DNA from 2 places in the Streptosporangium amethystogenes subsp. fukuiense genome. Region 1 is predicted to be linked to the other one. Evidence: riboswitches for the same ligand, from Rfam matches in the RefSeq annotation. Region 1 holds a riboswitch; the other holds the start of a gene.

The links. Region 1 has a riboswitch for glycine ahead of gcvP (aminomethyl-transferring glycine dehydrogenase). Riboswitches for the same ligand answer to the same signal wherever they lie in the genome.
Region 2: another riboswitch for glycine. It lies ahead of gcvT (glycine cleavage system aminomethyltransferase GcvT); the one in region 1 lies ahead of gcvP (aminomethyl-transferring glycine dehydrogenase).

Annotation. Positions count from the first base shown of each region.
Region 1 covers NZ_JBHTEE010000001.1:2,779,463-2,788,998, forward strand. The annotation lists gene ACFQVD_RS12040 (TetR/AcrR family transcriptional regulator C-terminal domain-containing protein) at 1-445, shown strand, start outside; gene ACFQVD_RS12045 (DUF5999 family protein) at 850-1,041, shown strand; gene ACFQVD_RS12050 (alpha/beta hydrolase family protein) at 1,059-1,691, opposite strand; gene ACFQVD_RS12055 (hypothetical protein) at 1,796-2,110, shown strand; gene ACFQVD_RS12060 (tetratricopeptide repeat protein) at 2,246-3,028, opposite strand; gene gcvP (aminomethyl-transferring glycine dehydrogenase) at 3,144-5,999, opposite strand; glycine riboswitch at 6,182-6,274, opposite strand; gene ACFQVD_RS12070 (MerR family transcriptional regulator) at 6,290-6,910, opposite strand; gene ACFQVD_RS12075 (bifunctional nuclease family protein) at 7,055-7,525, opposite strand; gene ftsR (transcriptional regulator FtsR) at 7,605-8,255, opposite strand; gene ACFQVD_RS12085 (FHA domain-containing protein) at 8,282-8,794, opposite strand; gene ACFQVD_RS12090 (mannose-1-phosphate guanyltransferase) at 9,022-9,536, opposite strand, start outside.
Region 2 covers NZ_JBHTEE010000001.1:5,217,902-5,227,437, reverse strand. The annotation lists gene ACFQVD_RS22280 (L-serine ammonia-lyase) at 1-1,231, opposite strand, end outside; gene gcvH (glycine cleavage system protein GcvH) at 1,302-1,691, opposite strand; gene gcvT (glycine cleavage system aminomethyltransferase GcvT) at 1,688-2,779, opposite strand; glycine riboswitch at 2,820-2,904, opposite strand; glycine riboswitch at 2,907-3,005, opposite strand; gene ACFQVD_RS22265 (PadR family transcriptional regulator) at 3,076-3,663, opposite strand; gene ACFQVD_RS22260 (ABC transporter ATP-binding protein) at 3,729-4,439, shown strand; gene ACFQVD_RS22255 (FtsX-like permease family protein) at 4,436-7,216, shown strand; gene ACFQVD_RS22250 (gamma-glutamyl-gamma-aminobutyrate hydrolase family protein) at 7,286-7,981, opposite strand; gene ACFQVD_RS22245 (3-oxoacyl-ACP reductase) at 8,121-8,885, opposite strand; gene ACFQVD_RS22240 (aldehyde dehydrogenase family protein) at 8,891-9,536, opposite strand, start outside.

The DNA of each region.
Region 1 (9,536 bases):
CCACCACCTGCCCCGCGGCAAGGACGCCCTCATGGACGCGCTGGCCGAGCATGTCACCACGGTCCACGTCGAGCCCGGCGAGAGCTGGCAGGAGAGCGCGAGGGCCTGGTGCCGGGCGAGCCGCGCCGCGCTCAGGGAGCACCCGGGGGTGCTGGCGCTGGCCCTGACCAAGCCCCCGAGAGGCCGGGCCGCGATCGCGATCAGGGAGCAGACCGACCAACTGGCCGACGCGGGGCTGGCCGACGCGGCGGGAGCGGTGCGGGCGCTGAGGGCCTACGTCTTCGGCGCGGTGGCGGTGGAGGTGCAGCAGTCGGGCTGGGCCGAGCCCTCCGGCGACGAGAACGAGCCGTGGCGCCCCCCCTCGCAGGGAGGCGGCAGCCCCGGGGCGGACACCGACTTCGAGTACGGGCTGGACGCGCTCCTGGCCGGCCTGGGCAGGCGGTAGCCGGTAAGCGGCGAAGGCCCGCATCGGCGCACGTCAGGAAGTTGTAATCGATCGTTTACCCGACTCGCGGCGTGTCGCCCTTGGCCGAATATCCTTATATGAGGCATGCTGTGTTATAGGTCACATCCCCCGATAAAGCCCTGACGGACTGGCCCTCTACCAGTTCGTAAACAGTCCTAACGGGCTATGTCGCCGAGGTGCGATCGATCGCACACTTGATCTGCTTGATGTGCGAGCCTCGCTCTATCAGGGCTCGCATGGCCATATGTCAACATTCAGATGCTCGTCCCCGTCATGCGTGGGAACGGAGACCCATCGGTGACGGTGCCCGCCGGATGCCCGATGCCCACCCCGTACCCGGTGTGACCCGGGCGAGCCGACACGAGAGATCCGGAGGCACGCCGATGTGCCCGCACGAGCCGTCCTGTCCGCCCGCCGAGGCGCTGGACCGCGAAGCCGCCCGCACCATGGCGGCCCACCCCGAGCAGGGCTGGAGCCTGCTCTGCAACGGTGTGGTGCTGTTCGAAGACACCGGCGAGCTCCTCCCCGACGGCGCCGTCATCGAGCCACACCGGCCACTGGCCGGCGTCGCCTGACGGCACTCACACCGAACTCACACCGGGCCCGGCCGCATCCTCGCGTCGAGCCATTCGGCGACCACCTCGCCCACCCTGGCAGGGTCCTTCCCGAGGTCGTGGCCCTGTCCCGGCAGCACGACCAGGCGCGCGGCATCCGCCGCTTCGGGCACGCCGAACGGGTCCCGGTCTCCGTTCACCACCAGCACGTCCACACCCGCCGCGCGCAGCTCCCCGGCGCGTGACCGCTCCGGCCTGCCCGGCGGGTGCAACGGAAAGGCCAGCGCGACGACCAGGCGGGCCCCGACCCGGCGGGCCGTACGGCAGGCGACCCTGGCCCCGTTACTCCTCCCGCCCTGCGCGAGCGGCAGCCCCGGGTAGCGCTCGCGCAGGACGGCCACCAGCGTCTCCCACGCCTCGTCCTGTCTGGCCGCCGAACCCGGCGCCCGGGCACCGCGCATCCGGAACGGCTGGAGCACCCGTGCGACGGTCCCGCCGACCGCCGTCACGGCGTCCCGCACCGCCAGCAGGTCGGGGGCGTCCACTCCCCCGGCCGAGCCGTGGGTGAGCACCAGCAGGAAGCGCGGGGTGGCCACCTCGTCGATCTCCACCAGGGCCGGGCCGTGCGGGGTCGCGACCTCCAGAGGCGGGACGGTAGCCGGGCCGGACATGGGCTCGGAGATGGACACGGATCTCGTCCTAACGACTGATGCCCGTCGGCCGGGCGCGGGAGAACAATCGAAGAGTGCAGGACTACCAAGATATCCGCCAGGACATGCGCGCCACTCTCGAGGCCCGCCGTGATCTCGGCCCGGAGTACGAGACCGCCCTCATCGAGTCGTTCGTGTCACGCCTGGACGCGACCATCGCCCACCGGGTGCACGCCGAGATGCACGCCGCCGGGGCGCGCGGGGCGCGCAAGGCCGGGAACCCCTCGATCCCGATCGCGCTCGGCTCGATGGGCTTCGGCATCCCGCTGACCGCCATCGCGGCGGCCGAGGCGGGCAGCGCCGGACTGCTGCTGGCCTGGGGCGGCATCGTCGCGATCAACGTCGCCCACGCCCTGAGCCGCCGGCGGGAACGCGACTGACCGTTCCGGACCGCCCGCCGGACCGGCATTCCATCGGGCGCGTCCCGGTCACGCCGGACCCCGCCCCGGGGTCCGGGCCCAGCCGTCCCAGGGGTCCCAGGGGTCAAGCACCACGGGATTCGGACGTCGCGCGACTCAGACGTCGCGGCCCCGGCGGAGACGGACCTCACCGGCGAGGTCGGCGTCGGCACTGTCGAGGCCGTAGCGCCAGACGCGCTCGGCGTCCTCGCCGCGTCCTCTGAGCGGGAGCGTGCGGGCCAGGAGCTCGATGGCAAGCGCGCCGGTCTCGACATCGCCGCCCTCCTCGATCGCACCGGAGAACTCGGCGCACGCCAGCTCCAGGTGGGCGATGCCGAGCATCACCCGCAGCCTCGGCACCTCGGCCGCGTCCGGCACCGAGAGCGCCTCCAGCAGCACCTGGGCGGCCTCCCCCGGCTCGCCCTCCTCGATGAGCGCCTCCGCCAACCGCTGAGCGGCACGAGGAGCGACCTCCGGGTCTCCGGTGGCCAACGCCTCACGCAGCGACCGTTCGGCCTCCTCCGCGCCCGTGGCGAGCCTGGCGAGGGCCATGTGCGCCGATGGGACGTAGGCGGGGTGGCCGACGCCCAGCGCGGCCTGCCAGGCGGCGCGGGCCTGGTCGGCCATCCCCTCCCGCTCGAAGCTCCCCGCGAGCAGGCAGGCGGCCTGGGCGGCGAACTCCGGGTGCCCTGTCGCCAGCGCGGTGCGCGCGGCCGCGCGGGAACCCGGCACGTCTCCGCGCTCCTGGAGCACCACGGCGAGACCCACCGCCGCCTGTGCCCGATCGGGTTCGTCGGGGTCGGCGGCCAGCTCCGCGAAGATCACGGCGGCGCCGTCGAGGTCGCCGGACTCGGCCAGTCTTCGCGCGGTGTCCAAGGGACGGGTGTCCACCTCAGGCATGCAGGGTCCTTCCCGGATACGGAGACGCCCCGAGCCTAACGACTCGGGGCGCCGTCCGTCCTCCCGCATTCCCTACGGATACGCGGTTCTCGCGAGATGCGGGCCGCGGCGAGGATCAGTCTTCGTATGCCTCCAGGGGCGGGCAGGAGCACACCAGGTTGCGGTCGCCGTAGGCCTGGTCGATGCGGCGGACCGGCGACCAGTACTTGCCCTCGCGCAGCGAGGGCAGCGGGTAGGCCGCCTCGGTGCGGGTGTAGGGGTGCCCCCACTCGTCGGCGACGAGGCTGCCGGCCGTGTGCGGGGCGTTGCGCAGCGGGTTGTCGACCCTGTCGTAGGCGCCGGAGGCGACCTTCTCGATCTCACCGCGAATCGCGATCATCGCCTCGCAGAACCGGTCGAGCTCGGCCAGGTCCTCGCTCTCGGTCGGCTCGATCATCAACGTGCCGGCCACCGGGAAGGACATGGTCGGGGCGTGGAAACCGTAGTCGACGAGGCGCTTGGCCACGTCGTCGACCGTCACGCCGGTCTCCTTGGTGATCTGGCGCAGATCGATGATGCACTCGTGGGCGACGAGGCCGCCGCGGCCGGTGTAGAGAACCGGGAAGTGGGGAGCGAGCCTGCGGGCCAGGTAGTTGGCCGACAGGATGGCCTGCTCGGTGGCCGCCTTCAGCCCGTCGGCGCCCATCATCCGGATGTAGGCCCAGGAGATGGGCAGGATGCCGGCGGAGCCGTACGGTGCGGCCGAGACCGGGCCGACCGCCGAGCCGCCGCGCAGCGGGTGGCCTGGCAGGTAGTCGGCCAGGTGGGCGCGGACCGCGACCGGGCCGACACCGGGGCCGCCGCCGCCGTGCGGGATGCAGAAGGTCTTGTGCAGGTTGAGGTGGGAGACGTCCGCCCCGAACTCGCCCGGCCTGGCCAGGCCGACCAGAGCGTTGAGGTTCGCGCCGTCGACGTAGACCTGCCCACCGGCCTCGTGTACCAGCTCGCAGACATCGACGATCGTCTCCTCGTACACGCCGTGCGTGGACGGGTAGGTCACCATGATCGCGGCAAGCCGGTCGCGGTGCTTTTCGATCTTCGCGACGAGGTCGTCGAGGTCCACGTTGCCGTTGTCGTCGCAGGCGACCACGGCGACGCGCATGCCGGCCATCACGGCGCTGGCGGCGTTGGTACCGTGCGCGGACGAGGGGATCAGGCAGACGTCACGATCCGACTCGCCACGCGCCGTATGGTAGGCGCGGATCGCCAGAAGGCCGGCGAACTCGCCCTGGGAGCCGGCGTTCGGCTGGATCGACACCGCGTCATAACCGGTGACCTCGGCCAGCCAGCGCTCCAGCTCCCCGACCAGCTCGGCGTAGCCCGCCGCCTGGTCCTCCGGCGCGTACGGGTGCAGCCCGGCGAACTCCGGCCAGGTGATCGGCTCCATCTCGGTGGTCGCGTTGAGCTTCATGGTGCAGGAGCCCAGCGGGATCATCGACCGGTCCAGCGCGACGTCCTTGTCCTGGAGCCTGCGCAGGTAGCGCAGCATGGCCGTCTCGGAGCGGTGGCTGTGGAAGACCGGGTGGGTGAGGTAGTCGCTGACCCGCGCCAGCGCGCCGGGCAGCGCGTCGTGCGCGGCGGCGTCCAGGTCGGCCAGCACGGTTCCGCTGACCTCGAAGGCGGCCAGGACCTGCTCCAGATGGAGCACCTCGGTCCTCTCGTCGCAGGTGACGCCCACGTGGTCGGCGTCGACCAGGCGCAGGTTGACGCCGTTCTCCCGGGCCGCGGCGACGACTTCGGCGGCACGCCCGGGCACCCGGGCGAGCACGGTGTCGAAGAAGGTGTCGTGGACCACCTCGACGCCGCCCTGGCGCAGCCCCTCGGCGAGCACGACGGCGTGCCGGTGGACGCGGCGGCCGATCCTGCGCAGACCCTCGGGGCCGTGGTAGACGGCGTACATGCCGGCGATCACGGCGAGCAGCACCTGCGCGGTGCAGATGTTGCTGGTGGCCTTCTCGCGGCGGATGTGCTGCTCGCGGGTCTGGAGCGCGAGCCGGTAGGCGGGACGTCCCTCGACGTCCTGGGAGACGCCGACCAGGCGGCCGGGCAGCTGGCGCTGGAGGCCGTCACGGACCGCCATGTAGGCGGCGTGAGGACCGCCGAAGCCGAGGGGGACGCCGAAGCGCTGCGAGGAGCCGATCGCGATGTCGGCGCCGAGCTCGCCCGGCGCGGCCAGGAGGGTGAGGGCGAGCAGGTCCGCGGCGGCGACCACCTGGGCACCGCGCGCGTGGGCGGCGTCGGCGACGGCTCGGAAGTCGCGGATCCTGCCGCTGGCGCCGGGGTACTGCACGAGCACGCCGAAGCAGTCGGGAAGCTCCCCGGTGAGGTCGCTCTCGACCAGCTCGATGCCGAGCGGCTCGGCACGGGTGCGCAACACCGCCTTGGTCTGCGGCAGCGCGTCGGCGTCGACCACGAACACCTTCGACGGGGTGCGGCCCGCGCGGCGGGCCAGGGTCATCGCCTCGGCCGCGGCGGTGGCCTCGTCCAGCAGGGAGGCCCCCGCGACGTCGAGGGCGGTCAGGTCGGAGACGACGGTCTGGAAGTTGATCAGGGCCTCCAGCCGGCCCTGGGAGATCTCCGGCTGGTAGGGCGTGTAGGCGGTGTACCAGCCCGGATTCTCCAGGAGGTTGCGGCGGATGACACCCGGGGTGATCGTGTCGTGGTAGCCCAGGCCGATCATCGAGGTGAGCAGCGTGTTGCGCCCGGCGAGGACCCGCAGCTCGGCGAGGGTCTCGGACTCTCCTGCCGCCGGGGGCAGACCCAGCCGGGCGAAGGAGCGGATCGCCTCGGGCACGGCCACCGCGACCAGGTCGGCGACGGAGGCGAATCCGACCGCCTCCAGCATGCGGGTCTGGTCGGCGTCGTCGGGCCCGATGTGACGGGTCGCGAACGGCGGGGGAGCGAGTTCGCTGAGCGATGACAGATCGGTCATGAGAAGCCTCTCGGGCGGGGTGGAGACCGGTGCTGGGCGCGGGCGTATGCCGGCTCTCCCCCTCTGTCATCACGACTGTCATCACGACGTGGTCGCTACCTGAGAGCTTCACCTGCCCTTGCCGGGAGGCTTGCACCGTCGGTGAGACGCGCCTGGCGGGCGCGCCTGCTTTCCAGAGTTGCCTCGTCCGTGCGGTACAGGGTGCCTGAGAGATTCCGGGGAGGTTGCTCCTTCGGCGCCCCGATCGCGGTCGGGGTCTCTCCCGCACAGGGTCAGCGGCAAGTCCGAGTTTACCCGGTTCGTCGCGCTCGGCGGCGACGGGCCAACTCATCGGCCTGATGATCGCCTAAAGGGCCCCCGCCCGACTCCGCGCGTTCGCCGGGAAGATCCGCGAGGGAGCCCTCCACCTCCTGCCACACCCGTCCCAGCGCGATACCGAAGACTCCCTGGCCACCCTGGAGCAGGTCGATGACCTCGTCGGGCGAGGTGCACTCGTAGACGCTCACCCCGTCGCTCATCAGAGTGATCTGGGCCAGGTCGTTGACGCCCCGCTCCCGCAGGTGCTGCACGGCGATGCGGATCTGCTGGAGGGAGACGCCGGTGTCGAGGAGGCGCTTGACAACCTTGAGGACCAGAATGTCACGGAAGCCGTACAGCCGCTGGGAGCCGGAGCCGTGGGCGGCTCTCACGGTGGGCTCGACCAGGCCGGTCCGCGCCCAGTAGTCGAGTTGCCGGTAGGTGATTCCTGCCGCCGAACAGGCCGTCGGCCCCCTGTAGCCGATGTCGGCGGGTACTTTCACCGGTTCCCCGTCGAACAGCAGACCCTCTTCACCCGCGCGCTGACGTGCCGACTGGCGCCGTTCCGGGTCATCCTGGTCGGCGTTTCTACCCTCGCCGCTGCTGACCGCCACGCGGACCTCCGGCTTTCTCTCATCCCACGGCCTGATCTGGGGGTTTACGCACGACCGCAGGTTTCACTTGCACCGTAGGACTGGGGCCAAGTCCAGTCAACGACCCCACCCGGCGCGTCGTGAAGCGTAAATGCACCGAAATTCCTACCCCGCGCGGCCGAAGTCCTCAGGCGTGATCGTGTCAAGGAACTCCCTGAACTTCTCCACCTCGTCCTCCTGGTCGTCAGGGATGATCACCCCTGCCTCCCGTACCACATCCTCACTCGCGAAGATACGTGCGCCGGTGCGAAGTGCCAAGGCGATCGAGTCGGAAGGACGCGCGCTCACCTCGACCCCGTTGGAGAACACGAGGTCCGCGAAGAAGATGCCGTCGCGTAAAGCGACGATGTTGACAGTGCTCAACCTGACTCCGAGCCCCTCGAGCACGTCCCGGAACAGGTCGTGGGTAAGTGGCCGGGGTGGTGGTTCCTCGGCCTGGGCCATGGCGATCGCCGTGGCTTCCGTCATGCCGATCCAGATAGGTAGGTAACGCTCCCCATGCGTCTCTTTCAGCAAGACGATCGGCTGGTTGGAGGGCATTTCAACTCGAACGCCCACGACCTCCATCTGCAACACGGGCTGCTCCGTCTTCGCTGGATTCCGACCGGTTTGTTCAACGTAACACTCGTGGGGGTACGAGTGCCTGGTCAGGCTCTCACCGGCCCAGTGCCCCACGGACTCCGGAACGCAGCAACGAGGCGTGCAATTCCAGCAGGAGGCCGGAGATCTCCCTCGCCGTCTCGTCCGCCTGGTCGATCGCGCCGGGGCCGCGACGGCGCAGCAACGGGGCGACGGCCTGTTCCACCAGTCCCGCCTCGCGTTCCGCGGCGGCCTTGACCGCCCGCAGGTGGCGGGCGCGCAGGCCGAAGGCGGCCAGGGCGCCCACACTGCGGGCCACGACCAGTGCCTCGGCGTCGTAGTAGCGGGCCACGGCGGCCAGCAGACCGTAGTCCTCCAGCTCCGTGAGGGTCTCCTCGTCGAGCTCGGCGGCGGCGAGGAACTCCTCTCGGGTGAGGCGGACCTCGGGGGGCGCGTCGTCGGGGACGGCCCGCGGCCGGGCCGCCGGGCGCTCCTCGCGGTCGGCCGCCTCCAGATGATCCTTGATCACGCGCAGCGGCAGGTAGCGATCACGCTGCTCGCTGAGGATGTAGCGGAGCCGCTCGACGTCTGCGTAGGTGAACTTGCGATAACCGGAGGGACTGCGCTCCGGCTCGATCAGCCCCTCGCCCTCCAGGAAGCGAATCTTGGAGATGCTGACATCGGGGAACTCGCCCTGCAGGAGAGCGAGCACCTCCCCGATGCTCATGTGCGCACGAGCGGCCTGCGAGCTCATCATCCTCCAGCGGCGCCGCGGGTGAGGAAGACGAGGCGGAACTTGCCGATCTGCACCTCGTCCCCGCCGTACAGCGGGACCTCCTCGATGCGCTCACGATTGACGTACGTGCCGTTCAGGCTACCGACGTCGCGGACCGTGAAGACACCGCCGCCGCGCCGGTAGAACTCCACGTGACGGCGCGAGACCGTGATGTCGTCGAGGAAGATGTCGCTCTCGGGGTGGCGGCCCACCGTGGTGAGGTCGCTGTCGAGCAGGAACCGGCTGCCGGCGTTGGGGCCGCGCATCGCGACCAGCAACGCGGTGCCGGCGGGCAACTGCTCGACGGCCTGCCGCTCGGCGAGAAGCGTCTCACCGGTCTCCGCCTCGTAGGCCTCGATCCCGGAGAGGGAGATCGTCGATGTGCTGTCTCCGGGTGTGTCGGACCTGGTAAGCGGCGACCCGCATCGTGAACAGAAACGGGCATCCTCAGGATTGGCATGACCGCACTGCGTGCAGTAGACGCTCGGCATCGATCGGCTCGGCCTCCTACCGCGAAGACGCGGCAACTGTGCTCAGTGATGCGCGCCTCGCTTCTTCGCTTCTCAAGGGTTTTCTCAGACTGCGAATGCCGCAACATACAGTGATGAGGCGCGAAGGTCAAGGTTGACGCTGAACCGCGGGTACGGTCGGTGACAAAGTTACAGGGGACACTGCCCCTGGTCCATGGCGCCGCGCGGTATTTGTCGCGCGGGCCGCCTCAACCCCCGGCGGCCTCCTCCACCACCCGCGCCCAGCGCTCGATCAGGGTCTGGGCGGAGTCGACGTCGAACCCCTCGGCCCACAGGTGGGTCACCGCCTCGGTCGGGTCGGGCAGCACCAGGGTCCAGCTGCCGTCCTCCGAGACGACCCGCACCCCGTCGGTGGTGTCGATGCGGTGGTGCTCGGCGGCCTCGATGACCGAGCGCATCACCGCTCCCTTGGCCGCCCACGGAGTCGGCACGGTACGGCGCAGCAGCTTGGCCTCGGGTATCCTGGCGTCGATCTGGCTGAGCGAGAGCCGGGTCCTGGCCACCAGCCCGAGCAGGCGCAGGAACACCGCCAGACCGTCCACCGTGGGGCCGAACTCGGGCACGATGAAACCGCCGCGCCCGTCGGCCGCGAAGATCATCTCCGGACCCCTGGCGGCGGCGGTGAGCGCGTCGATCGCGGTGGACGTCCACTCGGCCTGGACCCCGTGGAACCTGCAGACCTGCTCTGCCACCCGGGTGGTGG
Region 2 (9,536 bases), 2.4 Mb from region 1:
CCGCGGCGATGGCCTTGATCGAGGCGACGGCGTTGCGCTCGATGCACGGGATCTGCACCAGGCCGCCGATCGGGTCGCAGGTCAGCCCCAGGTTGTGCTCGATGCCGATCTCGGCGGCGTTCTCGACCTGCTCGGGGGTGCCGCCCATCACCTCGGTGAGCCCGGCGGCGGCCATCGAGCAGGCGGAGCCGACCTCGCCCTGGCAGCCCACCTCGGCCCCGGAGATGGAGGCGTTCTCCTTGAACAGCACGCCGATCGCCCCCGCGGTCAGCAGGAAGCGGATCACTCCCTCGTCATCGGATTCGCGGACGAAGCGGTCGTAGTAGGTGAGCACGGCGGGGATGATGCCCGCGGCGCCGTTGGTGGGCGCGGTGACGATCCGGCCGCCGGCGGCGTTCTCCTCGTTGACCGCGAGGGCGAACAGCGAGACCCAGTCCATCGTCTGCAGCGAGTCCTTCTCTCCAGGCTCGCTCCGCAGCTGCCGGTGGAGCTGGTGGGCGCGGCGGCGGACCTTCAGGCCGCCGGGCAGCACGCCCTCCTTGTCGATGCCCCGTCGCACGCACTCGCTCATCACCTGCCACAGGACGAGCAGCTGGGCGCGGATCTCGGCCTCGGTGCGGCCGAACGCCCGCTCGTTCTCCAGCATCAGCCCGGAGATCGACAGCCCGGTCTCCGCGCACTGGGCGAGCAGTTCCGCGGCCGTGGTGAAGGGGTGCGGCAGGACCGTGTCGTCGGGTTTGATCCGGTCGGCGCCGGTGGCGTTCTCGTCGACGACGAAACCGCCGCCCACCGAGTAGTAGACCTTCTCGCGCAGCGTCTCGCCGGACTCCGACAGGGCGGTGAAGCGCATGCCGTTGGGGTGGTGGGGGAGCGAGATCTTGCGTTCGAAGACGAGGTCCTCGCCGATGACGAAGGGGACCTCGTGGGAGCCGTACAGGCGGACGGTGCCCGAGGCGCGCATGGCGGCCAGCCGCTCGTCGACCGTGTCGACGTCGACCAGCTCGGGTTTCTCGCCCGACAGGCCGAGCAGCACCGCCTTGTCACTGCCGTGGCCCTTGCCGGTCAGCCCGAGCGAGCCGTACAGGACGGCGCTCACCCGCGCGGTCTTCTCCAGCAGCCCGTCCCGGTGCAGGCCCCGGGCGAACTTGTGGGCGGCGGCCATCGGGCCGCCGGTGTGCGAGCTGGACGGGCCGATTCCGATCTTGAAGAGATCGAAGACACTGATCGTCATCTGAATCCTTCCAGCGCGGACGGTCACGCGTGCCCGAGGACGCGCGTGACCGTGACGCGGGGCGTCGAACTTATGACTCACCCGAGGTGAGCGCGGTGTACTCCTCCGGCGACAGCAGGTCGTCGGCGGAGCCCTCAAGACGTACGCGGAACAGCCAGCCGTCACCGTAGGAGTCGCTGTTGACCAGCGAGGGGTCGTCCACGACCGCCTGGTTGACCTCCACGACCTCGCCGGTGACCGGTGCGAAGATGTCGCTCACCGACTTGGTCGACTCGACCTCGCCGACGGCGTCACCGGTGGCGATCGACGCGCCGACCTCGGGTACCTGCACGTAGACCACGTCGCCGAGCGCCTCGGCGGCGTAGGCGGTGATGCCCACGGTGAGGGTCAGGCCGTCGTCGACGCCGCCGATCCACTCGTGTTCCTTGGTGTAGTGCAGGTCCTCGGGAATGCTGCTCATTTTTTCCTCCTGTAGAAAGGCAGTTCGACGACCTCGACCGGCTCGCGGCTGCCCCGGATGTCGACGGCCAGCCCCGACGACAGGCCGCTGTCCACGTAGGCCATGGCGATGGGCCTGCCCAGTGTCTGGGAGGGCGCCCCGCTGGTGACCTCCCCGGCGACCGTGCCGTCGTCGGCGACCACCACCGGATACCCGTGCCGGGGCACCCTGCGGCCGCCTCCGACCAGGCCGACCAGACGACGGGCCGGCGGGACGTCCCTGAGCGGTTCGAGGGCGGCCCGGCCGACGAAGTCGCCCGGCTTGTCAAACCTCACCACACGGCCGAGCCCGGCGTCGAACGGAGTGCGGTCCGCGGAGAGTTCGTTGCCGTAGAGCGGCATACCGGCCTCCAGACGGAGGGTGTCGCGCGCGGACAGTCCGGCGGGGACCAGCCCGTGCGGTGCGCCCGCCTCGGTGAGGGCGGCCCAGAGGGGTTCCGCCGCCGAGGCCGCGACGAACAGCTCGAAGCCGTCCTCGCCGGTGTATCCGGTGCGGGCGACGAGGGCCTCGTGGCCGGCCACCACGGCGGGCAGGCCCGCGTAGTACCCGAGCCCGTCCAGGTCGGCGTCGGTGAGAGTGCTCAGGATCTCCACCGAGCGCGGCCCCTGGATCGCGACCAGCGCGTACTCCTCGGAGCGGTCCCGCACCGCGGCGTCGAAGTCCTTGGCGCGCTCGGTCAGCTCGGCGGCCACCCGGGGGTAGTTGGAGGCGTTGGCGACGACCATGAACTCCTCGGGGGCCAGCCGGTAGACGATCAGGTCGTCCAGCACGCCGCCTCCGGCGTCGACGATCATCGTGTAGCGGGCGCGGCCGGGTGCCAGCGCGGAGAGGTGGCCGACCAGCGCGTAGTCGAGGGCCTCGGCGGCCTGCGGGCCGGTCACGAAGATCTCCCCCATGTGGGAGAGGTCGAACAGGCCGGCCGCCTGGCGGACCGCGTTGTGCTCGGCGGACTCGCTGCCGTAGCGGAGCGGCATCAGCCAGCCCGCGAAGTCGGTCAGCGTCGCGCCGAGGGACTCGTGCACGCCGCGCAGCGGCGTAGGTCGGGACATGTTCGCACCTCAGACAAGGGACAGATGAGATCATCCTCCCCCTCTGTCATTGGTGCCTGAGAGTTTCATCCGGGTTTTGCCGGACTTTCACCTTCGGCGAGGTCGTGGGACCTGCTTTCCAGAGGCACCTACCCGCACGGTCCTTTGCCTTGAGAGGTTCGCGGGGAGGGCTTGCTCCTTCAGGGGTCCTGGCCTGGATGTCAGGACACTCTCCCGCGCGGGGTTCATCGGTGTCGTCGGCCAGCCTAACCGCCCGCACCGGCCGAGCGAAATCCCCTCGGGCCCGTCGGCCGGGATCAGGCACCCTCGCCCAGTGCCCGGAGACCATCGCCCTCGGGCCCTACGGTGTGCACGTCCGCGCTGGCGGCGGCCATCGCCGCCAGGCGCTCCTCGGCGCCGTCGACGATCTGCAGGTCGGCTCTGGTGTGCGCGATGGCCGCGTCGACGAGCAGGGACACCAGGGGGTCGCCCTGCTCGCGGCGCAGGCGGGTCAGCGCCGCCAGGTCAGAGAGGTAGGCCTGGCGCTGCGCGGACACGAACGAGCCGAGCGCGTCCGTGCCCAGCCGGGTGGCCGCGAGCAGCTTGAGGAACAGTTCGTCCCGGAACCCCGACGAGCGGACCCAGGGAGCGCCCGCCCACTCCCGCAGCTCACCGGCGCCGCTCTCGGTCAGCCGGTACAGCGTCTTGTCCGGGCGGTCGCTCTGGGGCACGTGGCTGCGGGTCACGTGGCCGTCCCTGACCAGCCGGTCCAGGATCTGGTACAGGTGCCCGATGTTGAGGCCGCCCCACTGGGGGCCGACCGCCGCCTCGAACCGGGCCTTGAGTTCGTAGCCGTGGCTGGGCCCGTCGGCCAGCAGGGTGAGCACGGCATGGCTAAGTGGCATGATTCCTACATTGTCACAAGTTAGGAACTTCACGGACCCCCCTGCATTGTGACAATGTATCGGCCATGAGCGTTGAAGTCAGCCTGCGAGGCGTCAGCCGGGTACACGGCTCCACCCGGGCACTCGACGAGGTCGGCCTGGAGGTCGAGGCCGGTCAGGCGGTCGCGTTCACCGGGCCCTCGGGAGCGGGCAAGTCCACGCTCCTCCATCTCGTCGGTGCGATGGATCTCCCCGACGGGGGTGAGATCCACGTCGGAGGGAGGCGCGTCGACGATCTCGGGCGCCGGGGTCTCGACCGGCACCGGCGCGCGGTGGGCTTCGTCTTCCAGCGCTTCCACCTGCTCCCGGCGCTGAGCCTGCTGGACAATGTGCTCGCCCCCGTGCTGCCGCTCAGGGTGGGCTTCGACCGCCGGGCCCGCGCCAGGGAACTGCTGGCCGCGGTCGGGCTGGCCGACCGGGAACGGGCGCTGCCCGGCGAGCTCTCCGGCGGGCAGCAGCAGCGGGTGGCGATCGCCCGGGCGCTGATCGCCCACCCGCCTCTGCTCCTGGCGGACGAGCCCACCGGCAACCTCGACAGCGTCACCGGCCAGGAGATCGTGGACCTGCTGTTCTCCCTGCGGGAGGAGTACGGCATGACCATGCTGGTCGCCACCCACAACCCCGAGGTGGCGGCGGCGTGCGACCGGGTGGTCCGGATGCGGGACGGCCGGATCACCGGTGACGACCGGGTGACGCCCGCCCAGGACGTGCTCGGCCGGATCGGGCGGCTCGGATGACCCGCCTGGTCTGGGCCCAGCTTCGCCACCGGCTTGCCCGGGCACTGGTGCTCCTGCTCGGCATCGTGGTCGCGGCCACCGGGTTCACCGTGCTGACCGGCACCGCCGAGACCCAGCGTCTGGAGATCATCGGCACCGTCGGGGAGAACTTCCGCGCGCAGTACGACATCCTGGTCCGTCCGAAGAACTCGGCCACCACCATCGAGCGGTCGCAGGGGCTGGTCCGCGCCAACTACCTGTCGGGCATCTTCGGAGGGATCACCTTCGACCAGTACGAGCGGATCAAGCAGGTCAACGGCGTCGAGGTCGCCGCCCCGATCGGCATGATCGGTCATGTCGTGCACACGGCAGCTGTCCGGGTCGACGTGACGGACCTGCTGCACGAGGGCGACCGCACGATGCTGCGCGTGGAGCGCACCCGGGTCACCGACCGGGGCCTCACCCGGATCCCGTTCCTGCAGCCCCGGTACGAGTACGTCACCCGCCGCCCTGTCACGCTCGACTTCACAGAGGTCGCGGACGGGGGCGAGTACGTCGAGGCGGCCGAGGAGGAACTGCCCGGCGGCCGGCGGGTCCGGTTGGCGACCTCGCTCGGCTGGTCGCAGGACCCGGCGAGGACCAGCCCCTTCCCCTCCGAGCGGACGCTGCCCGACCGCGGCTACTGGTCCACGCGGACCGGTCTGGGCGACATCGGCGGATACTTCTGGGACGGATTGAAGCCCGGCCAGGCGGGCGTGCCGCTCTACCAGGAGTTCCCGTTCGTGCTCGCGGCCGTCGACCCGGATGCCGAGGCCCGGCTGGCCGGGTTGGCGGGGGCGATGGTCGAGGGACGGTACCTCACGGCGAAGGCGGCCAAAGACGATCCCAACGAGATCCCGCTGATCGCGGCCTCGGTGCCCTACGCGGACCAGCGGGACGAGGTCGTGATCCGGCGGCTGCCCGCCGAGGCGGCCGAGAAGGTCACCGAGGGCGTGCCGGCCAAGAGGCTCCTGCCCTATCTCGCCGCGAACCGGGGCGAGGAGGTCAGACGTCTCACCCTCGACGCCGGACAGGTCTACGAGTCGATGCTCGACCGGTGGTCGGATCTGTCGGACGGGCACTACGTGCCGTTGACGAGGTACTGGGCATCCGGGCCCGTCGAGTACCGGCAACGGGGAGCTCGTGAGCTCGCCGCGCTCCCGGTGCGGAACGGGTCCGGTGTCTGGAAGGATCCGTGGTTCTCGGGGGTGGCGGGTGTGGCCAAGGACTCTCCGGGCGCGACGGTCGGGGCATCTGACACCCAGTTCCGCACGCTGAACCGCAGGGCGGTCTCCAGACGCCACACCGGGGACCTCAAGTCCCGCGTCGTCGGACGGTTCGACCCGGCCAGGCTGCCCGGTTTCAGCGAGCTGACCCGGCTTCCCATGGAGACCTACAACCCACCGGCCGCCACGCCGGGCGACGGCCGGACCGCCGCGCTCCTCGGCGGACGGGACCTGCTGCCCAACGACAACGTCGCCGGATACCTCCAGACGCCGCCCCTGCTCCTCACCAGCCTGCAGTGGCTGGAGGAGATCGCGGAGAGGACCGAGGGGCGGCCCGCGGCGCGGGCGCCGCTGAGCGTCATACGGGTGCGGGTCGACGGTGTCACCGGGCCCGACCCGGTCAGCCGGGAGCGGATCAGTCAGGTGGCCAGGGACATCGTGGCGGCCACCGGACTGAAGGTGGACATCACGGTCGGCTCGTCGCCGTCGCCGATGACGGTGGACCTGCCCGCCGGGTCCTTCGGGCGTCCCGCGCTGACCCTCCGGGAGGACTGGGTGAACAAGAACGTCGCCTACCGGATCCTGAACGCCGCCGACCGCAAGTCGCTCGTGTTGTTCGTACTGGTCCTGGCCGTCTGCGGGTTGTTCGTGCTCAACGGTGCGGCGGCGGCCGTGCGGGCCAGGAGGTCCGAGCTCGGCGTGCTGGCCTGTCTGGGCTGGTCGCGGCCGAAACTGTTCGGGACCGTGCTCTGCGAGGTCGGTGCCATCGGCCTGCTGGCGGGCCTGCTGTCCGTCGCGCTGGCCTGGCCTGTCGCCCTGTGGTCGGGGGTGGCGCCGCCGGGGCAGCGGGCGTGGCTGGCGGTCCCGGCGGCGGTGACGCTGGCGCTGCTGGCGGGACTGACCCCGGCCTGGCGGGCCTCGCGGGTGCCGCCCGCGGAGGCGGTGCGGCCGGCCGTGCGGTTGCCGCGCAGGGCGCGCTCACCGCGCGGGGTGGCCGGGCTGGCGGTGAGCGGGTTGACCAGGTCCCCCGGGCGGACCCTGCTGGGCGCGGCGACGCTCGCGGCCGCGGTCTTCGGGCTGACGGTGCTGCTCGGCGTCACCTACGGCTTCCGCGGCCGGGTGGTGGGCTCGCTGCTCGGCGACGCCATAGTGGTGCAGGCCCGCCCGGCCGACTACGCGGCTGTCGCGGTGATGTTCGGGCTGGCGGTGCTGGCCGTGGCCGACGTGCTCTACCTGGGGGTACGGGAGCGCGACACCGAACTGGCCGCGCTGCGCGCCTCGGGCTGGTCGGGGGGCTCGCTGGCCCGGCTGATCGTCCTTGAGGGGGCCTGCATCGGCCTGCTCGGCGCCCTCGCCGGGGTCCTGGGCGGGGTGACGGCCGCGTTCGCGCTGGCGGGCGGCCTGCCGAGTGCGGTGGTCGTGGGAGCGGCGGTCGCGGCGGTGGTGGCCGTCACGCTCGCGGCCCTGGCCTCCGCCGTTCCCGCCCTGCTGGTGCAGCGGCTCCCGCTAGCCCTGATCCTCACGCGGGAATGAGCCCGGCTCCGGTGCTCCGCTCCACGGTGAGCGGCCTTGTGTCGAGCGGGCCTGGGTCGAGCGGGCCGTTCAGCGGCGGGCGTGCCGGACCAGCGCCTCGAACAGGGCCGGCTCGTCGTCGGTCTCGGGATGCCACTGGACGGCGAGGGCGAACGGGTGATCCTCCACCTCCACGGCCTCCACCGTGCCGTCCTCGGCGTGGGCGGTCACGGTCAGGCCCTCGGCGAGCAGGTCGACGGCCTGGTGGTGGTAGTGGGCCACGTCCACGGTCTCGGTTCCGAAGACCTTCGAGGTCAGGCTGCCGGGGGCGAGCCGCACCGGCATCCTGCCGTAGTCGCCGGGGGCCGGGGCGTGCCCCTGGTGGCCCACCACGTCGGGCAGGTGCTGGTGGAGGCCGCCGCCGAGGGCGACGTTCAGGATCTGCATGCCCCTGCAGACGCCGAGGAAGGGCAGGTCCCGCTCCAGCGCCGCCCGGACCAGCCCCAGCTCGGCGTCGTCGCGGAACGGCCGGACGTAGCCGGTCCGCTCGTGCGGTTCCTGCCCGTACCGTTCCGGGCCGACGTCCCCGCCGCCGGCCAGGATCAGCCCGTCCAGGCGATCCACCAGCGTCGCGGGGTCGCCCGCGGGTGGCAGGATCACCGGCTGCCCGCCCGCGCGGGCCACGTGGTCGACGTAGTCGTACGGCAGCAGCGCGGTGGTCGTCTCCCAGACGGTGAACCTCGCGGGCTCGACGTAGCAGGTGATGCCGATGACGGGACGGGACATGATCTCTTTCTCACACGGACGCCGGGGACATGGGACATCCGCCCACGTCCTCGCACGTTATCGGGGCCAGGGTATGGCCTGGGCAAATCCCGCCGCCGCGGGTCGCGAAGGCGGCGGGAGCGGAGCCGGCGGGGAGCGGTCAGAGTGGCGTGACGTAGGCGCCCGAGATGCCGCCGTCCACCAGGAACTCCGAGCCGGTGATGAAGCTCGCGTCGTCCGAGGCGAGGAACGCCACCGCGGCGGCGATCTCGGTCGCCTCGGCGAAGCGGCCGATCGGGATGTGCACCAGGCGGCGCTGTGCCCGCTCGGGGTCCTTGGCGAACAGCTCCTGCAGCAGCGGGGTGTTGACCGGGCCGGGGCAGAGCGCGTTGACCCGGATGCCCTCGCGGGCGAACTGCACGCCCAGCTCGCGCGACATCGCCAGCACCCCGCCCTTGGAGGCGGTGTAGGAGATCTGGCTGGTCGCCGAGCCCATCACGGCCACGAACGACGCGGTGTTGATGATCGACCCCTTGCCCTGCCGCCGCATGTACGGGATGGCGTGCTTGCAGCACAGGTAGACGGAGGTGAGGTTGACCTCCTGGACCCGGCGCCAGGCGTCGAGGCCGGTCTCCAGGATCGAGTCGTCCTCCGGCGGTGAGATGCCCGCGTTGTTGAACGCGATGTCCACGCCGCCGTAGCTGTCGAACGCGGTCTGGAACATCCGGGCGACGTCGTCCTCGCTGGTCACGTCGGCCTTCACGAACAGGCCGCCGACCTCGGCCGCGGCCGCGGCGCCGGTCGTCTCGTCCAGGTCCACGCACACGACGCGGGCGCCCTCCTCGGCGAACCGGCGCGCGGTGGCCAGGCCGATCCCGCTGCCGGCGCCGGTGATGACGGCCACCCGGTCCTGCAAACGCAGCATCGCTTCTACTCCTCGGAAATGAAGACGTTCTTGGTCTCGGTGAACGCGGACAGGGCGTCCGGTCCCAGCTCACGGCCGAGACCCGACTGCTTGAAACCGCCGAACGGGGTCCAGTAGCGGACGCTCGAATGCGAGTTGACGCTCAGGTTGCCCGCCTCGACGGCCCTGGCCATCCGGAGCGCCCGGCCGACGTCACGGGTCCAGATGGACCCGCTCAGGCCGTACGGGGTGTCGTTGGCGATCCGTACGGCGTCCGCCTCGTCGTCGAACGGCAGCACCGACACCACCGGTCCGAAGATCTCCTCGGTGAACGCCCGGTCGTCGGCGGAGCCCGGGGTCAGGACCGTCGCCGGGAACCAGAACCCCGGCCCCGGCGGGCACGTGCCCCGCAGGTGGGGCGGTTCGGTGACGTAGGAGGCCACCCGCTCCCGGTGTTCGGCGCTGATCAGCGGGCCCATCTCGGTGCTGTCGTCGCGCGGGTCGCCGACTCGGACGTTCAGCACGGCCTCGCCGAACCGGGCCAGGAACTCGTCGTACACCGAGCGCTCGACCAGGATCCGGGAGCGCGCGCAGCAGTCCTGGCCCGCGTTGTCGAAGACCGCGTACGGCGCGGTCGCCGCCGCCCGTGCCAGGTCGGCGTCGGCGAAGACC